2 linked regions of the Sporosarcina pasteurii genome follow. The protein of the gene in region 1 binds, or shares a complex with, the protein of each later gene. Links are inferred from orthologs where the notes say so. Each region holds a gene or a part of one and is shown in the gene's direction. Other genes may lie near its edges. The genes, in order: AB1H92_RS15350 and mecA.

Region 1 (8,589 bases):
TCCCACCGAAATTTGCGCGGAATAAAATGAAAAAAGCTTTTGGCCAAGTCCCAAATACGAGTTACTATGAACTAGGAAACTTGCAAATTCAAAAAGTGAACGGCGAATTTGTCTATATTGCGCCTGTTGAGTTTTCAGGTTTATTTAAATGGTTGAACGGGAAAACAACACCAGGGTATTTCACGATGAGTGCAACCAATTCGGCAGATAATCCGAAGTTTATTAAATCAGAAATGACTTATACACCTTCTTCCTATTTCCATAAGGAAGTGAAGCGTCATATTCGTATGAAAATGCCAAACCTTATTTTCTACGGAGATGTTCAGCTTGAAATTGATGATGAAGGGAAACCATTTTATATTCGTTCATATGGAAACTTTATTACTGCACGTGACGGTTTTGATGTGAAAGGAATTATCATGGTTGATTCAAAAACAGGTGATGTAAAAAAATATCCACTTGCTGAGATCCCAGCCTTTATTGATGGGGCAGTTGCGCCTGAAGCGGTTAGTTTACAAAACAGTTATTTTGGAAAGTATATTCACGGTTTCTGGAATTCTGTCTTCGGGAAAAAAGATGTGAAAATTCCATCTGATGAAGGAACAGAAGCAAATGTGAGTCCGATATTCGATGAAAACGGCCATATGTATTACTTTACTGATTTCACAAGTCCAAAAGAGGGTGTCGATTCGATGCTTGGCTATGCCTTGACGGATGGTCGAACAGGAGAAGCAACGTATTACACTGGAAACTTAGAAGAGTCGTATATGGATTCGCAAGGTACTTTACAAATTATTGAGAAGAAATTTATTGAAAAGAAATGGTCTGGCGAAATGCCGGTACTCTACAATTTTTACGGGGAAGCTAGCTGGTTAACGCCGGTCTTGGATTCAAATGGTTTCTTACAAAACTATTTTATTGTTTCCGCGGCCAATCCTGAAGTTTCAGTATACGGCAATACGCCGAACGAAGCGTTAAAACTATATAAAACGGCACTTCAACGTGGCGGCAGCTCCGTGGACGGCAGTTCAAATGCAGAAGAAGGGAAAACAGCGATTACTGTCCAGCGTGTATTCAAAGAGCGCGTAGGCGAATTCACACTCGTATCGATATTAGCGGACGACGGAAGAAGTTTCCTGGTCTCTTCTGAAGTTGCCCCATATTCAATCTATATCCAGGAAGGCGATAAACTTTCCATCACCTACCTAGAAACGGGCGAACTCTTCCTACCAGTGAAGGAACTAAAAAATATAAGCGTGGAAGCTGAATGAGTGTATAAAAATAGAATGGACTTTCTTAATTTAAGTAGGAAAGTCCATTTTTCTATAATTAAATGATTAAATAATGATGGCTTAAGCCGACACTATCATAGTCGAATAAATGAATGCGTATCGATTGCGAACCATGTGATTCGTCTGTACAATTAAGTCAAAGATAGTCAAAGTCAATGAAGACACCTGGCATGAAAGAGGTGAAGAAATGAGAAATATTTCTGACATCATTGAAGGATATTTGAAGGCGATTATAGAAGAAGAACAAGACGGCGTAATCGAAATCAAAAGAAGTGAAGTTGCAGAAAAATTTCAATGTGTCCCTTCACAAATTAATTACGTGATTAATACACGTTTTACAGCTGAACGTGGTTATGCAGTTGAATCGAAAAGAGGCGGCGGCGGGTATATCCGAATTTTTCGCGTTCGAGCAAATACCCGTAAAGACTTAATTGAACATATTTTAGCAGGTCTCCAAAATGGTGTTTCGCATACAATGGCATTCGATATTGTATATCGACTGTTAGAAGAAGAGGTTATTACAGATCGCGAGTCGAAACTTATATTGGCAGCAGTTGATCGGGCGACGATTCGAATTCCGTTACCTGAACGTGATGAACTGAGAGCGCGTGTTTTACATGCCATGCTCGTGACGCTTATTTATGAAGAGTTTTAATGAAAAATCAACTTTACAAATGTGAGGTGGCATGTAGATGATTTGTGAAAAATGTAAGGAACGGCCCGCATCCGTTGTCATTACGAAGGGCTATATGGGCGAGTCGATTGAGCATCATCTATGCGAAAAATGTGCTTTCCAATCAGAAGCGTTTCATTTTAGTCCAAATGAGGAACCTTTATCTATTCAACAATTTTTATCTCATTGGTTTGGCGGTGGCGATACATTCCAAACGCAACCAAAAAGGCGAGGCACGACAGCCCATCAACTGGAATGTCCTGATTGTAAATTAACGTTTGGAAACTTTCTGGACATCGGCAAGTTCGGTTGTGCCACTTGCTATGAAACATTTAAAGAACGACTTCCGCATGTGTTTGGGAAGTTGCACAATGGGCAAACAACCCATACAGGTAAGATACCTGTTTCATTTAATGAATTATATGCGATTAAAAGAAAAATTGAAGAAGTAAGAGTAAAAATGCAAGAAGCGGTAGAAGCGGAACGGTTTGAAGAAGCTGCCGAATTACGCGACGAGGCAAGAATGCTGCAACAACACCTTTCCAATGGAGGTGAAGCATACAATGTCGATTGAGAAGTTTATGCAAAGTGCGATCACAGGCTGGATGACGGGTGAAGGAGAGTATTCTGATATCGTCATGGCAACCCGTGTGAGATTAGCGCGAAACTTAAGGGGGTATCGTTTTCCTATCGCTGCAAGTGAGGATGAAGCATTAGCAGTCGATAAAATGGCTGCCGGCGCATTACTAGATGAAGTTGACGGTAAAGGTTATGCCTATATTAGAATGTCCGATCTCTCAAAATTGGACCGGGAAGTGTTAGTGGAAAAACATTTAATTAGTCCGCAATTAACCAATCCGGAACGTCAAGGTGCTGTAGTTTTATCAGAAGACGAAACAGTCAGCATTATGGTGAATGAGGAAGATCATATTCGCATCCAATGTATTTTCCCGGGATTGCAATTGGAAGAAGCTTATCAACAGGCAGATGCCGTGGATGACTTGTTAGAAAAGCAATTGCCTTATGCTTTTGATGAACAATTTGGTTACTTAACGAGTTGTCCTTCCAATACTGGAACTGGCGTGCGCGCCTCTGTCATGATGCATTTACCAGCATTAACGATAACCAAGCAAATTAAAAGAATCATTCCAGCAATCACAAGGCTCGGCATTGTTGTCCGTGGGAGTTACGGGGAAGGCAGTAAAGCGCTAGGGAATGTTTACCAAGTGTCAAATCAAGTTACACTTGGCAAGACAGAAGCGGAAATTTTAGAGGAGTTAGGAAATGTAACTGCTCGGTTAATCGCACATGAGCGTCAAGCGAGGAAAAATCTTTTAGAGAAATCACGAACGGCACTCGAAGATCGATTGCATCGTTCGCTCGGAACGCTTGTATATGCAAGGCTCCTGCCAACTGGAGAAGCTGCGAAATGTCTATCGGATGTTCGACTCGGTGTCGATCTTGGGCTCATTAAAGACGTAGATGTTTCGATCATGAATGAGCTAATGATTTTTATGCAACCGGGTTTTCTCCAACAATACGCAAACGCAGAGCTAACACAAGAGGAACGCGATATTTTTCGAGCAAAATTATTCCGAGCACGTCTTCTCATTGATGGTGCATTGCCATCAACGAAAAAATCGAAAGAAGATTGAGTTTTCTAGTTTGTATACTTTGGTAAAAATTAGTCAATCCTATGTGTGAAAAAGGATTTTATTAGATTACGTATGAGCGTCCGTGGAATAGATTATATATAGAGAGAAGGAGTGGACATAACTATGATGTTTAACCGATTTACACAACGCGCACAGAAAGTGTTACAACTTGCTCAAGAAGAGGCAATTCGCATGAAGCACGAATCGATTGGCACAGAACATATCTTGCTTGGGCTGATTCGCGAAGGTGGCGGCATTGCTGCCAAAGCGCTTGAAGCGATTGAAGTAAGTTTCACGACAATTGAGGAAGGCGTTGAGAAACTCGTTGGGACCGGCACAAAAGACGTTGGTCCAATTGTTCACTACACACCACGTGCTAAAAAAGTAATTGAGCTTTCAGTAGATGAGTCGCGAAAGTTAGGGCATTCGTATATTGGAACGGAGCATATTTTACTAGCACTCATCCGCGAAGGTGAAGGAATTGCTGCACGTGTGTTAAGTAACGCAGGGGTAAGTTTGAATAGAGCACGTCAACAAGTATTGCAACTTCTAGGGAGCAATGAAAGTTCATCAAGTAATTCCTCTAACAATACGAATTCCGCTGCAACACCGACGTTAGACGGACTTGCGCGTGATTTAACGGAAGTAGCTCGGGAAGGACAGCTTGATCCAGTCATTGGCCGTAGCCAAGAAATTACACGTGTTATTGAAGTGCTTGCACGTCGTACGAAAAACAATCCTGTTTTAATTGGAGAACCTGGTGTAGGTAAAACTGCAATTGCAGAAGGGTTGGCCCAGCAGGTTGTGAATAATGAAGTTCCGGAAATTCTTCGCGACAAGCGCGTCATGACGCTAGATATGGGAACGGTTGTAGCGGGTACGAAATACCGCGGAGAATTTGAAGACAGAATGAAAAAAGTGATGGAAGAAATTCGCCAAGCGGGCAACGTCATTTTATTCATTGATGAGTTGCATACGCTAATTGGCGCTGGTGGCGCAGAGGGTGCGATAGATGCCTCGAACATCTTAAAGCCTTCGCTTGCACGCGGTGAACTACAATGTATCGGTGCAACAACGTTAGATGAATATAGAAAGTATATTGAAAAAGATGCGGCACTTGAGCGTCGTTTCCAACCGATTCAAGTCGACGAGCCGTCCGTAGAAGAGTCTATTCAAATATTAAATGGTTTACGTGATCGTTATGAAGCACACCACCGTGTGAAAATCACGGATGAAGCAATAGAGGCTGCTGCGAAAATGGCAGACCGCTATATTTCTGATAGATTTTTACCGGATAAAGCGATTGACTTAATTGACGAAGCGGGCTCAAAAGTACGTTTGCGTTCTTACACAACACCACCAAATCTAAAGAACCTTGAAACGCAACTAGAAGCGATTCGTTCTGAGAAAAATGCGGCAGTCCAAAGCCAAGAGTTTGAAAAAGCGGCTTCTTTCCGTGATAAAGAACAGAAAATGAAAGAAGAACTTGATACGACAAAAGCGGCTTGGAAGGAGAAGCAAGGGAAAACAGAATCGAAAGTGACTGTAAATGATATTGCAGAGGTTGTTGCGATGTGGACTGGAATTCCAGTTTCAAAAATTGCAGAAACAGAATCGATGAAACTACTAAACATGGAACAAACCTTACATGAGCGTGTCATCGGTCAATCGGAAGCGGTCACTGCGATTTCGCGGGCAATCCGCAGAGCGAGAGCAGGCCTGAAAGATCCGAAGCGACCAATTGGTTCATTTATTTTCCTAGGCCCAACAGGGGTTGGAAAAACAGAACTTGCGCGTGCCTTAGCTGAAACAATGTTCGGCGATGAAAATGCAATGATTCGCGTAGATATGTCTGAGTATATGGAAAAACACTCAACGTCTCGACTTGTTGGTTCACCACCAGGATACGTAGGCCATGAGGAAGGCGGACAATTAACAGAACAAGTTCGTCGTAAACCCTATTCTGTTATCTTGCTTGATGAAATTGAAAAAGCACACCCAGACGTTTTCAATATGCTCCTTCAAGTATTAGATGATGGTAGACTAACTGATTCCAAAGGACGTACGGTAGATTTCCGTAATACGGTTGTCATTATGACTTCAAACGTAGGTGCAACGGCGTTAAAAACGAATCGTTACGTCGGGTTTAATTTACAAGATTCAGACCACGACTATGAAGGTATGAAATCAACAATGCTAGAAGAGTTGAAGAAAACGTTCCGTCCTGAATTCTTAAACCGTGTGGATGAAATGATTGTTTTCCACGCGCTTGAAAAAGAACATTTACGTCAAATTGTTAGCCTCATGTCTAATGAGCTATCCAAGCGTCTCAAAGAGCAAGATATTGAACTCGAATTAACAGAGGAAGCGCAAAACAAAATATCTGACATTGGGTATGACCCGGATTACGGTGCACGTCCTTTACGTAGAGCAATCCAAAAGCATGTGGAAGATAGATTGTCTGAGGAACTGTTAAAAGGCACAGCATTAACTGGCGGAAAAGTGACAGTTGATGTAGAAGACGGAGAGTTTATCGTACGGACAGCAATGCCGGTAGGAAAATAATTTTTTTGAGATTGAGATAGTCCATTCATTAAGAAAATTAGTGAAATGGACTGTCTTTTTCATCTATGGAGGAAAGCATGTCAAAGAGAAAAACAAAATTTATGTGTAAAGATTGTGGGTACGAGTCTCTTCGGTGGATGGGACGTTGCCCGGGTTGCGGGGAATGGAACACGATGAACGAGGAAGTGGAAGTGGTTCGAAAAGGTCCACGTGGTGCGTTCCAACATACCGATGAAGTTCAACAAAAAGCAGTGCCGATTAGTCAAGTTGAGACGATTGAGGAACCGCGTGTTGAAACAGAATTAGGAGAGTTAAACCGAGTGCTAGGCGGTGGCATTGTGCCAGGTTCACTGTTGTTAACTGCAGGAGACCCCGGAATTGGAAAATCTACTTTGCTCCTTCAAGTTTCCTCGCTTCTCGCCAACCAGAATCATCGTGTATTGTATATATCTGGAGAAGAATCCATTCGACAAACAAAGCTTCGCGCGGAAAGGTTGGGGGTTCTTTCGGACGAATTGTTTATTTATGCGGAAACGGATCTAGAAAGAATTCATCACACAATCGATGAAATTAACCCTGCGTTTGTGATTGTAGATTCTATACAAACCATCCATCATCCTGAAGTCAAGTCCGCACCGGGAAGTATTACACAAGTAAGAGAGTGTACGGCGGAATTAATGCGTATCGCGAAAACCAAAAACATTGCCATATTCTTAGTGGGTCACGTAACAAAAGATGGACAGATTGCTGGACCACGTATTTTGGAACATATGGTAGATACAGTTTTATACTTTGAAGGGGAACGTCATCATACATATCGTATTTTACGAAGTGTGAAAAATAGATTTGGTTCAACGAATGAGATCGCTATTTTTGAAATGTTGCAATCGGGTCTAAAGGAAGTTTTAAATCCATCCGAGTTGTTTTTAAGAGAGCGTTCTCAAGGTGGTGCCGGTTCAACCGTCGTCGCATCTATGGAAGGTACGAGGCCGATTCTCGTAGAAATCCAAGCACTTGTGACGCCTTCAAGCTTTAACTATCCAAAGCGGATGGCGACAGGATTGGATCAAAACCGGGTTTCGCTATTAATGGCCGTGCTTGAAAAACGAATGGGCATGCTGTTACAAGCACAAGATGCTTATATTAAAGTTGCTGGTGGTGTGAAATTAGACGAACCTGCTATCGATTTAGCCGTCCTAGTTAGTATCGTCTCTAGTTATCGAGATTCTGCCGCTGGATTATCAGATTGCTTTATCGGAGAGGTTGGTCTAACGGGAGAGGTGCGCCGTGTTTCTAGAATTGAACAACGTGTGCAAGAGGCAGCGAAGCTTGGATTCGAGCGGGCAATTATTCCGTCTTCCAATTTAGGTGGATGGGACTATCCGGAAGGGATTCAAGTGATCGGTGTTGAAACAGTTAGTGATGCGTTAAAAGTTGGGTTCTCGCAATAAAAAAGTTGCAAGGGAGGTATTTACCGACCTTGCACCCCCATTACACTCATTTTAGTTATCGTGGTTAAGTATGTTATTGAAAGCTGTTTTAAGGGAATACATGTATAATTATTACAATAAGGAGGTGAAGTGCATGTTAAGGAAAGTCGTTCAGCTATCCTTTTTGCTGATTGGAGGTACGCTTGGCGTATTATTTTTACCGCAATTATTTGATCTATTTTCATTTTCATCCAATCCGCTGATTAATAATCCATATGTAGCTGCAATTGTGGGTGGATTATTATTTTTTCTCTTGAATCTTTTTCTTACAACACCTGTCGTTAATTTCATTAAATGGATGGAAGAACGATTGCTAGGTGCTCCAATTTTTGATTTACTATTTGGAACGGTCGGTCTTATTATTGGGTTAAGTGTTGCTTTTTTAGTTAGTTTTTGGCTTGGGAGTATTGAAATTCCAGTTATTTCTTCTGTTTTACCTACCGTTTTATTTTTAATTCTTGGGTACCTCGGTTTTCAAGTCGGCTTCAAACAACGCGAAGAAATTATTCATGCAATGCAATCTATACGGACGCATAGTCCGAAGAAAAAAGACGCTGAAGAGCCACAAGTTAGAAAAACCCGTGATACAATGTATAAAATATTAGATACAAGTGTCATTATAGATGGCCGTATTGCGGATATTTCTGCTACGGGATTTCTTGAGGGGATACTTGTTGTACCACAATTTATTTTAACGGAACTTCAACATATCGCAGATTCCTCGGATACATTGAAAAGAACGAAAGGTAGAAGGGGATTAGATGTACTGAAAGCACTGCAAACAGATGGCGGACCAGGTATTTTAATTACCGATGTGGATTTTGCTGACGTCGCTGAAGTGGATTTGAAGCTCGTTCATTTAGCAAAAGATATGGGAGGACTCGTCGTTACGAATGATTTTAATTTAAATAAAG
Region 2 (8,507 bases), 850 kb from region 1 along the record:
TAGCCTTTAAAATAACACGATTAGTTATCAGAAACTTCCTGATTTGGAATTGCTTCACCTAATAGAATAACCAATACTGCCATAACTAGAGAAATCATCACTCCAGCTTGAAAATCGAATGGAACGTTTGCAATCGCTCCAACTACATAGTTCAATAAAGCGACCAATACAAATGACCACACAAATGCCATAATAAATCTCAACGGATTTCACCCCTACATAACTATTTCCTTTACGATTGTATCACAGCATGTACATTTCTGAAACATATTATCCAATAAAACATACGATTATTTTGGCGAAATCGTGTCGGTCTGTTGTAAATCTGCTTAAAATCTTTTATAATTACTACCAGGTACTAATATTAGATAATAATGAACGGAGGAAATTGAATGAACGCTGGTCTAATAGGCGTCGGTAAATTTGTGCCGCCACATATTTTAACAAATGAAGATTTAGAAAAGCGTATGGATACTTCGGATGAATGGATTCGTACGATGACAGGAATTGAAGAAAGGCATATCGCTGACGATGACATGGATACATCTCATATGGCCTATCAAGCAGCGGTTAATGCGATTGAGGATGCTGGTATTACAGCGGAAGAGATTGATTTAATTCTAGTTGCGACTGTTACGCCAGATCGTCCATTTCCATCCGTTGCGACGATGTTACAAGAACAGCTCGGAGCGAAAAATGCAGCAGCAATGGATCTTTCGGCAGCATGTGCCGGATTTATGTATGGTCTTGTAACAGCAAAACAGTTTATTGAGACAAATACGTATCAAAACGTGCTTGTTGTTGGGGTTGAAAAACTATCGAAAATCACAGACTGGGAAGACCGTAATACTGCCGTCCTATTCGGTGATGGAGCTGGTGCAGCAATTGTTGGTGCAGTCAGTGAGGGCCGCGGAATCTTATCATTCGAACTTGGCGCAGATGGTTCGGGTGGAAAGCATTTATACCAAGATGATAAGCTTGTCATGAATGGCCGTGAGGTATTTAAATTTGCTGTTCGTCAAATGGGAGAATCAGCTGTAAATGTAATTGAAAAAGCGGGACTTTCAAAAGAAGATGTAGATTATTTAATTCCTCATCAGGCAAACATTCGAATTATGGAAGCTTCGCGTGAGAGATTGGAATTACCGATTGAAAAAATGTCGAAAACAATCCAGAAATACGGTAATACTTCAGCAGCATCTATCCCTATTTCTCTTGTCGATGATTTAGCCGAGGGAAAAATAAAAGACGATGATGTCTTAGTTTTCGTCGGGTTTGGCGGAGGCTTAACTTGGGGCGCTGTGTGTATGAGATGGGGAAAATAAAGCAAATCGACTATACTAATAAATGGTCCAATATTTATTGAAAGGAAGTATAAAAATGAATGTACGACGTGTAGTTGTAACAGGAGTTGGCGCAGTATCACCAGTAGGAAATACTGCAGAAGAATCTTGGAAATCCGTCATTAGCGGAGAGTCTGGGATTGGTTTATTAACAAGGCTTGATAGCGAACAATTCCCAGTGAAAGTTGCTGCAGAAGTTAAAAACTTTGATATTGAACAATATATTGAAAGAAAAGAAGCACGTAAAATGGACCGCTTTACGCATTATGCACTTGCTGCTTCGATTATGGCAATGGAAGATGCAGGTCTAGAAAATTTAGATGAAGAACTTGCTTTAAAAACCGGTGTCTGGATTGGTTCCGGGATTGGCGGCATGGAAACGCATGAACAACAATTTGAGATGTTCCAAAAGAGAGGATATCGCAGAGTAAGTCCATTTTTCGTTCCGATGATGATTCCAGATATGGCATCTGGTCAAGTATCTATCCATTTTGGCGCGAAAGGCATCAACTCTTGTTCGGTAACTGCGTGTGCATCAGGAACAAATTCAATCGGAGACGCATTTGAAGTGATTCGTCGTGGTGATGCGGATGTCATGATAACAGGCGGCGCTGAAGCACCGATTACAACGATGGCTGTCGCAGGTTTTTGTGCGAATAAAGCACTATCATTAAATCCAAATCCATCAACGGCATCACGCCCATTCGATGCAGACCGTGATGGCTTCATTATTGGTGAAGGAGCAGGTATTCTTATCCTAGAAGAGTATGACCATGCTGTGAAGCGAGGCGCGAAAATTTATGCGGAAATCGTAGGGTATGGCTCAACAGGGGATGCGCATCACATTACTGCACCAGCTCCTGAAGGTGAAGGCGCTGCGAGAGCGATGAAACAAGCGCTTGAGCAAAGTGGTGCGGAACTTACTCAAGTAGGGTATATTAACGCACACGGAACGAGTACGCCGTATAACGATGAGTTTGAAACGAAGGCGGCAAAAACGGTATTTGGCGACCATGCTAAAAACTTAGCAATCAGCTCAACAAAATCGATGACTGGACACTTATTAGGTGCAGCAGGTGGACTCGAAGCAATCTTTACTGTAAAAGCACTTAAAGAAGGAATTGTGCCACCGACGATTAACTACAACACACCAGACCCAGATTGCGACCTCGACTATGTACCAAATGAGGCACGCGAAATGGATATTGAATATGCAATGAGTAATTCACTAGGTTTTGGCGGTCATAACGCATCACTAGTATTTAAGAAAATCTAATGAATCTAATAAAAGGTGAACCATTACAATGTGTAGTGGTTCACCTTTTTCGTCTAAATTTACATTGTCCATACATATAGTTAACTAAAAGATAAAGGAAGGTATACGTGACAAGATTTTTTATATTTTTAATTAGTTACGGATTACTTGTAATGAGTACCGCACAAATTATTATTTATTTAAACTATAGGACACTAGGTCATACATGGGATGCAGTGCTATATTACATTGTACGAACCCCTGATTTTGCGATTTTAGTAATATCGGCAGTCACGATGATTATTATCGTTTCCTTCCGAGGCCCATTGCGTCTTCCATTCTCTTCAGGGTAGCTGAAGCAATTTTATTCGCTTTTTCCGCGCCTTCGTCTAAGATGTCATCTAATTTAGAGGATTCGATTAGGTTGTTATAATTTTCTTGGATAGGTGTTAAGTGATTGATGACTGCTTCTGCAACACCTGCTTTAAAGTCGCCGTAACGTAAACCATCATACTTCGCAACGACCTCATCAATCGTTCGGTCGCTCATTGCTGCCTCAATTGCAAGCAAGTTTGAGACGCCAGGTTTATTTTCTTCATCAAATTTGACGATGCCTTCTGAGTCAGTCACCGCACTTTTTATCTTTTTCTCGATTTCTTTCGGTGTATCAAGTAAAGAAATCGTTGCTCGTTTATTCGGATCAGATTTACTCATTTTCTTTGTTGGTTCTTGAAGTGATTTAATTCGTGCACCTGTTTTTGGGACTCTAATTTCAGGAATCGTCAATGTGTTACCGTAACGACTATTGAAACGCTCTGCTAAGTTTCTTGTGAGTTCTAAATGTTGCGTTTGATCATCACCAACCGGTACGATATCTGTGTTGTACAATAGAATATCTGCAGCCATTAAGGGTGGATACGTTAGAAGTGCAGCTGAAACTCCTTCTTGCCCTTCGGATTTATCTTTAAATTGGGTCATACGTTCCAATTCACCAATATACGAAATACATTGCATAATCCAAGCGGCTTGCGCGTGTGCAGGCACCTCGGATTGAATAAATAAATTTGCTTTTTCAGGATCAATCCCGCTAGCTACATATAAAGCGGCAAGTGAACGAATGGTTTGGTGCAATTCTTTTGGATCTTGACGAACTGTAATGGCATGTTGGTCTACAATACAGAAATTACAATGGTATTCATGCTGCAGTTCTGTAAATTGACGAAATGCTCCGATATAGTTTCCGATTGTTACTGTACCTGTTGGTTGTACACCTGAAAAGATAGTTTTCATTTGAATTTCCTCCTTAAAAATTTCCCGATACCGACAACGTTTGATATATGAAATTGTACAAAGTCGGTTTGGCTTCCTATAATTATAAAGCAATGATGAAATTAACGTTATTGAAAATAAAAAATCAGTCATCCCTAAAAAAGGGACGACTGATTTTAGATCAACCGTGATACCACCCGAATTGCCGAAACGGCCACTCAAACTCCTTAACGCGGAGAAACGTAACAGACTACTGACGATGTGCAAATAAAACTGTGTTCATCTATTCAGCTCAGGAATCCAATTCATTTAATAAGGCTGCCTGTTCGCACCAACCACAGACTCTCTGTCCAGCCGTTATAAAATTACTCTTTCCTTCAATGCTTTTTATTTTTTGTGAATTAAGGAAAATACATTTATGTTGAATTGACTGTATTATAATGCGAAACTCATGGATATGCAAGAAAGAATGTTCATAAAGTCACTTTATCTTGTGCGAATTCCCTGTTAAACTGGTGAAATAGAAAGGATGTTGTCGAAGTGAAGAGAAAAAGTTGGTTCGCGATATTACTAGTCGCATGTATGTTAGCAATTCCTACTATAGGATATGCTGAGAAAAATCAAAAGATGGCAGATTTTACAGAACGTACATATGGTTTTGAAGAGATTGATAAACGAATTATCGCAACGTCGACTTTATTCCGCTATGACTCGGGTCTTACGTTTGAGTACCCTGATGCGGTTCGTGGCATATACGTAACTGGTCATTCAGCGGGGGGAGCACGTTTTCAAAATCTTGTTGATTTAATTGATTCAACGGATTTAAATGCAATGGTCATTGATATTAAAGATGATTTTGGAAATTTAACGTATATTCCTGAGGGAGATTCTTCGTTAGCAACGATGGATATTGGTAAATCTTATATTAAGAATCCGCGCGCATTATTAGAAGAACTAGAAGAAAAGAAAATTTATCCAATTGGTCGTATCGTCGTCTTTAAAGATACAGTGTTGGCAGAAAAGCGGCCGGATCTTTCATTTACAGAAGGTGAAACTGTTTGGAAAAATGGACGCAAGGAAGCGTTTGTCAATCCGTTTATGAAGGATGTATGGGATTATAATGTTGAAATTGCAATAGAGGCGGCGAAAATGGGCTTCCAAGAAATTCAGTTTGACTATGTTCGATTCCCGGAAGGTTTCGAAAAGCGCTTTGAGTCATTAGAATATTCTTACGGGGATTATGCAGAATCTGAACTTGATCCTGTACAGAGACGTGTTGAAGCTGTCACGGATTTTGTTGCTTATGCGCGTGAACAGTTGAAGCCTTATGGGGTAGAGGTGTCTGTGGATATTTTTGGCTACGCAGCGACGTTGACTGAAGCACCAGGAATTGGGCAGAACTTCTCGAAAATCTCGGAAAATGTAGACGTTATTTCTTCGATGATTTATCCAAGTCATTGGACTTCTTATTTTGGAATTGCAAAACCTGATTTGGAGCCTTATAAATTAGTAGCCGAATATGCAAAGGTTGAAAACGAAGTATTAGGAAAGTTAGAGAATCAACCTGTATCACGACCTTGGTTGCAAGACTTTACTGCTTCTTGGCTTGGTTCTGGAAATTACTTGAAATACGGGAAAGCTGAAGTGGAGGCGCAAATTAAAGCGCTCCAAGATAATGGAATTAACGAGTATCTTCTTTGGAATGCAGGAAATACGTATTCAACAGGCGTTAATTATAAACCATGATAGATAGTCCCTTACTTAACGACACTTAAGTGGGGGGCTATATTTTATTGTGATGTCCAATGCGTAAAGGTATATAATTTGGAACTTTTTCATTTTTGAAACGTTCTATTAGTAAGTAGATTTGTTTTTCAATATAAGGAGACTAAATGAGAATATGAGAAATTAAATAAACTGATGTTTATTTTTGGTGTGAACGGGTATAACAGATAGAGTAGAAAGAATTGATTGAAAAAGTGACAGGAAATCGACTATATTGCGAAAATGTGTCGATATGATATTATTTTTAAAGTTATTCAAAAAAACTGTTTTAATCGATGGTGAAATTGTGTATACTAGTAATAGAAAGTTTTAGTTTACAATAATTCTAATTTGAAGATAAAATACACAAAACGATTTGAAAGGAAGTGTCAGTGTATGATGGTAACATTATTTACATCACCGAGCTGTACGTCATGCCGAAAAGCAAAAGCATGGCTGGAGGAACATGAAATTCCGTATACCGAACGAAATATTTTCTCCGAACCTTTGAATATCGATGAAATAAAAGAAATACTGCGTATGACTGAGGATGGGACAGATGAAATTATTTCAACCCGTTCAAAGATTTACCAAAAACTAAACGTAGATGTTGAAAGTTTACCGCTACAACGTCTTTATGAGTTAATTCAGGAGCATCCGGGTCTCTTAAGAAGACCAATCATTCTAGATGAAAAGAGACTTCAAGTAGGATATAATGAAGATGAAATCCGACGGTTCCTCCCGCGAAAAGTAAGGGCTTACCAGTTACTAGAAGCACGACGTATGGTTAACTAATGATATGAAATAAAAAAGCTGATAGGGGAGACATTGTAAAATGCCATATACCTATCGGCTTTTCTCTTTCCCTTGCTTTACTGATGAATGTTATCTACAATAACGTAAACTATTTAAAATATGAATCTGTATAGAAACCCTTACAAAACTTGAGGAACAGTCATATAGTAATAATAAGGCATTGTAGGTTTACAACATTCATATATAACAGGAACCGATACAAATCCTAATTATAATGGGAGGGAGAGATTAGAATGGAAATAGAACGTATTAATGAGGATACAGTGAAGTTTTTTCTATCATATGTCGACATAGAAGAACGCGGATTTACTCGTGAAGAAGTTTGGAATAATCGCGAGAAAAGTGAAGAACTGTTTTGGGATATGATGGATGAAATAAACGAGCAGTCTGAATTTGCAGTAGAAGGGCCACTTTGGATTCAAGTTCATGCAAAAAACGATGGAATAGAAGTAACAGTCACCCGTGCACTGGCAAACGATGGTCAAATGATAGAATCTCCGTTTTACGATGAGGATCCCAGTCAATTATTTCAAGAGCAAGATGACGGAACCTTTGAGGATATTGAAGATATTTTGAAAAACGGGTTAAATAAAGAGAATGACTGGCTTGAAAATACTTTTGTCTTCAATGATTTCGAAGATGTCATCAGTATTACTAGCCGTATGCATGACTACGAAGCACATACGTCATTATATGCATATGAATCTAAATATTATTTGCATGTTAAGTATGACGTTGAGGAAATGGACAATAAACAAAAAACAAATATGTTTAGCGTTCTTTCCGAATTCGCTAAGCCGGATAAAATAACAATTCATATTCTGCAAGAATATGGTAAAGTGATTTTTGAATCGGATGTATTTTCGCAAATTGAAAAATATTTTTAAGTAGTTAACCTTGTCAAAAGGTAAGCTACATTAAAATAAAATAGAACACTTTAAAACGTAATGATTTTTCACGCATTACGTTTTTTATTTTGAAAAAAATTAATAGTACAAGCGAAAAGATATCTTACTGTTATAAGTAAAGCTTTTGCGGAGGATAAATAAAAGTTCCGCAACACAATTAATCTCCGTTCCAATCGGACGCTTTCCGCGGGCACGGCCTCAGCCGCTTCCCTCGCTCCGCTCAGTCCAGGGTCTTCGGCTCGCGCTGTTCCCGCAGGAGTCGCCGATTTCCACTCCGGTTAATTGGTATGCACATTGAATAAAAATAAACTTGATATACAGATTGAAAGTAAACCACCTAAAAAATACATAGAAAAGCTTAAAAATAGTGCTGGAGAGACGATAAGAAACAACTTTCTTACATCAGGCAACTGGAAAACCAGTTTATAATACATTAAAAGGCCTCCTAGGATTTTGAGTTAACGAAGTTATTTATAAAGAAAATCTTGATAGTTATTTGCGTTTATAAAAATTTATATATAAGGAATCTCTGTTGATTGGAGTGCAGAGCGGCGACTCGGGTGGGATTAGCGTGACAGGTGAGACCCCGCAGTGGAGCGAAGCGACCGAGGAGGCTCGCCGCACGCCCCACCGAAAGCGTCCGCTCGGAACGGAAATCAACATAGTTTGTTTGGCATTTTTAAAAACGGAATACTTTACTATCCTAGAAGAGAAAATCTCTGCTTAAAATAGTACCCATAAAAACTTGACTCGATCAACTATCTGTTAACATTTGTATCATTTTCATAAATTTTGTATAATTCTAAAAGAGGGGGTGGTTGTGATATTAATGGCCAAAATGACCGAAGGAAAATATTTTACGCTTACAGGTTCAATGAAGCGAAATGAATTAAGAGCGTTGCGTAAGCGAGAAGTTTTTTTCTGTCCGCAATGTAATGAAAAAGTTTTATTGAAAGTGGGTGATATCGTTATTCCTCATTTTGCTCATCAGCAAGACAGTGTATGTCGATCTATGTTTTCTGAAGGGGAATCAACGGAACACCTACTAGGTAAGCAACAGTTATATGAATTCTTACAGCAAATCAAACATTTAGATGTACGACTAGAGCCGTATTTCAAAAAATTAGCCCAGCGTCCAGATGTATTGGTTAC

What was found.
Region 2: the proteins of AB1H92_RS15350 (region 1) and mecA are in contact, whole or in part, in a solved structure (PDB 3PXG), measured with the Bacillus subtilis proteins. The link is inferred for Sporosarcina pasteurii from one-to-one orthologs.

What each region holds. Positions count from the first base shown.
Region 1 is NZ_CP160452.1:3,144,634-3,153,222, reverse strand. The notes cover bases 3,430-6,464. They hold AB1H92_RS15350 (ATP-dependent Clp protease ATP-binding subunit), read left to right. Parts: upstream 3,430-3,743; coding sequence 3,744-6,185; downstream 6,186-6,464. Other genes in these bases: radA (DNA repair protein RadA), read left to right, coding at 6,263-6,464; AB1H92_RS15355 (protein arginine kinase), read left to right, coding at 3,430-3,620. Outside these bases: AB1H92_RS15370 (hypothetical protein), read left to right, coding at 1-1,271; AB1H92_RS15365 (CtsR family transcriptional regulator), read left to right, coding at 1,480-1,947; AB1H92_RS15360 (UvrB/UvrC motif-containing protein), read left to right, coding at 1,985-2,539; more of AB1H92_RS15355, read left to right, coding at 2,529-3,429; more of radA, read left to right, coding at 6,465-7,636; AB1H92_RS15340 (PIN/TRAM domain-containing protein), read left to right, coding at 7,770-8,589. UniProt on the Bacillus subtilis protein: Competence gene repressor; required for cell growth at high temperature. Negative regulator of comK expression. May interact with MecA to negatively regulate comK.
Region 2 is NZ_CP160452.1:2,300,248-2,308,754, reverse strand. What follows is about bases 5,555-8,507. They hold mecA (adaptor protein MecA), read left to right. Parts: upstream 5,555-6,680; coding sequence 6,681-7,334; downstream 7,335-8,507. Other genes in these bases: AB1H92_RS10895 (competence protein CoiA), read left to right, coding at 8,185-8,507; AB1H92_RS10900 (hypothetical protein), read right to left, coding at 7,634-7,789; spxA (transcriptional regulator SpxA), read left to right, coding at 6,031-6,426; AB1H92_RS10915 (putative glycoside hydrolase), read left to right, coding at 5,555-5,613. Also shown: AB1H92_RS10935 (YjzD family protein), read right to left, coding at 21-203; AB1H92_RS10930 (beta-ketoacyl-ACP synthase III), read left to right, coding at 393-1,325; fabF (beta-ketoacyl-ACP synthase II), read left to right, coding at 1,381-2,619; trpS (tryptophan--tRNA ligase), read right to left, coding at 2,902-3,888; more of AB1H92_RS10915, read left to right, coding at 4,408-5,554. UniProt on the Bacillus subtilis protein: Enables the recognition and targeting of unfolded and aggregated proteins to the ClpC protease or to other proteins involved in proteolysis. Acts negatively in the development of competence by binding ComK and recruiting it to the ClpCP protease.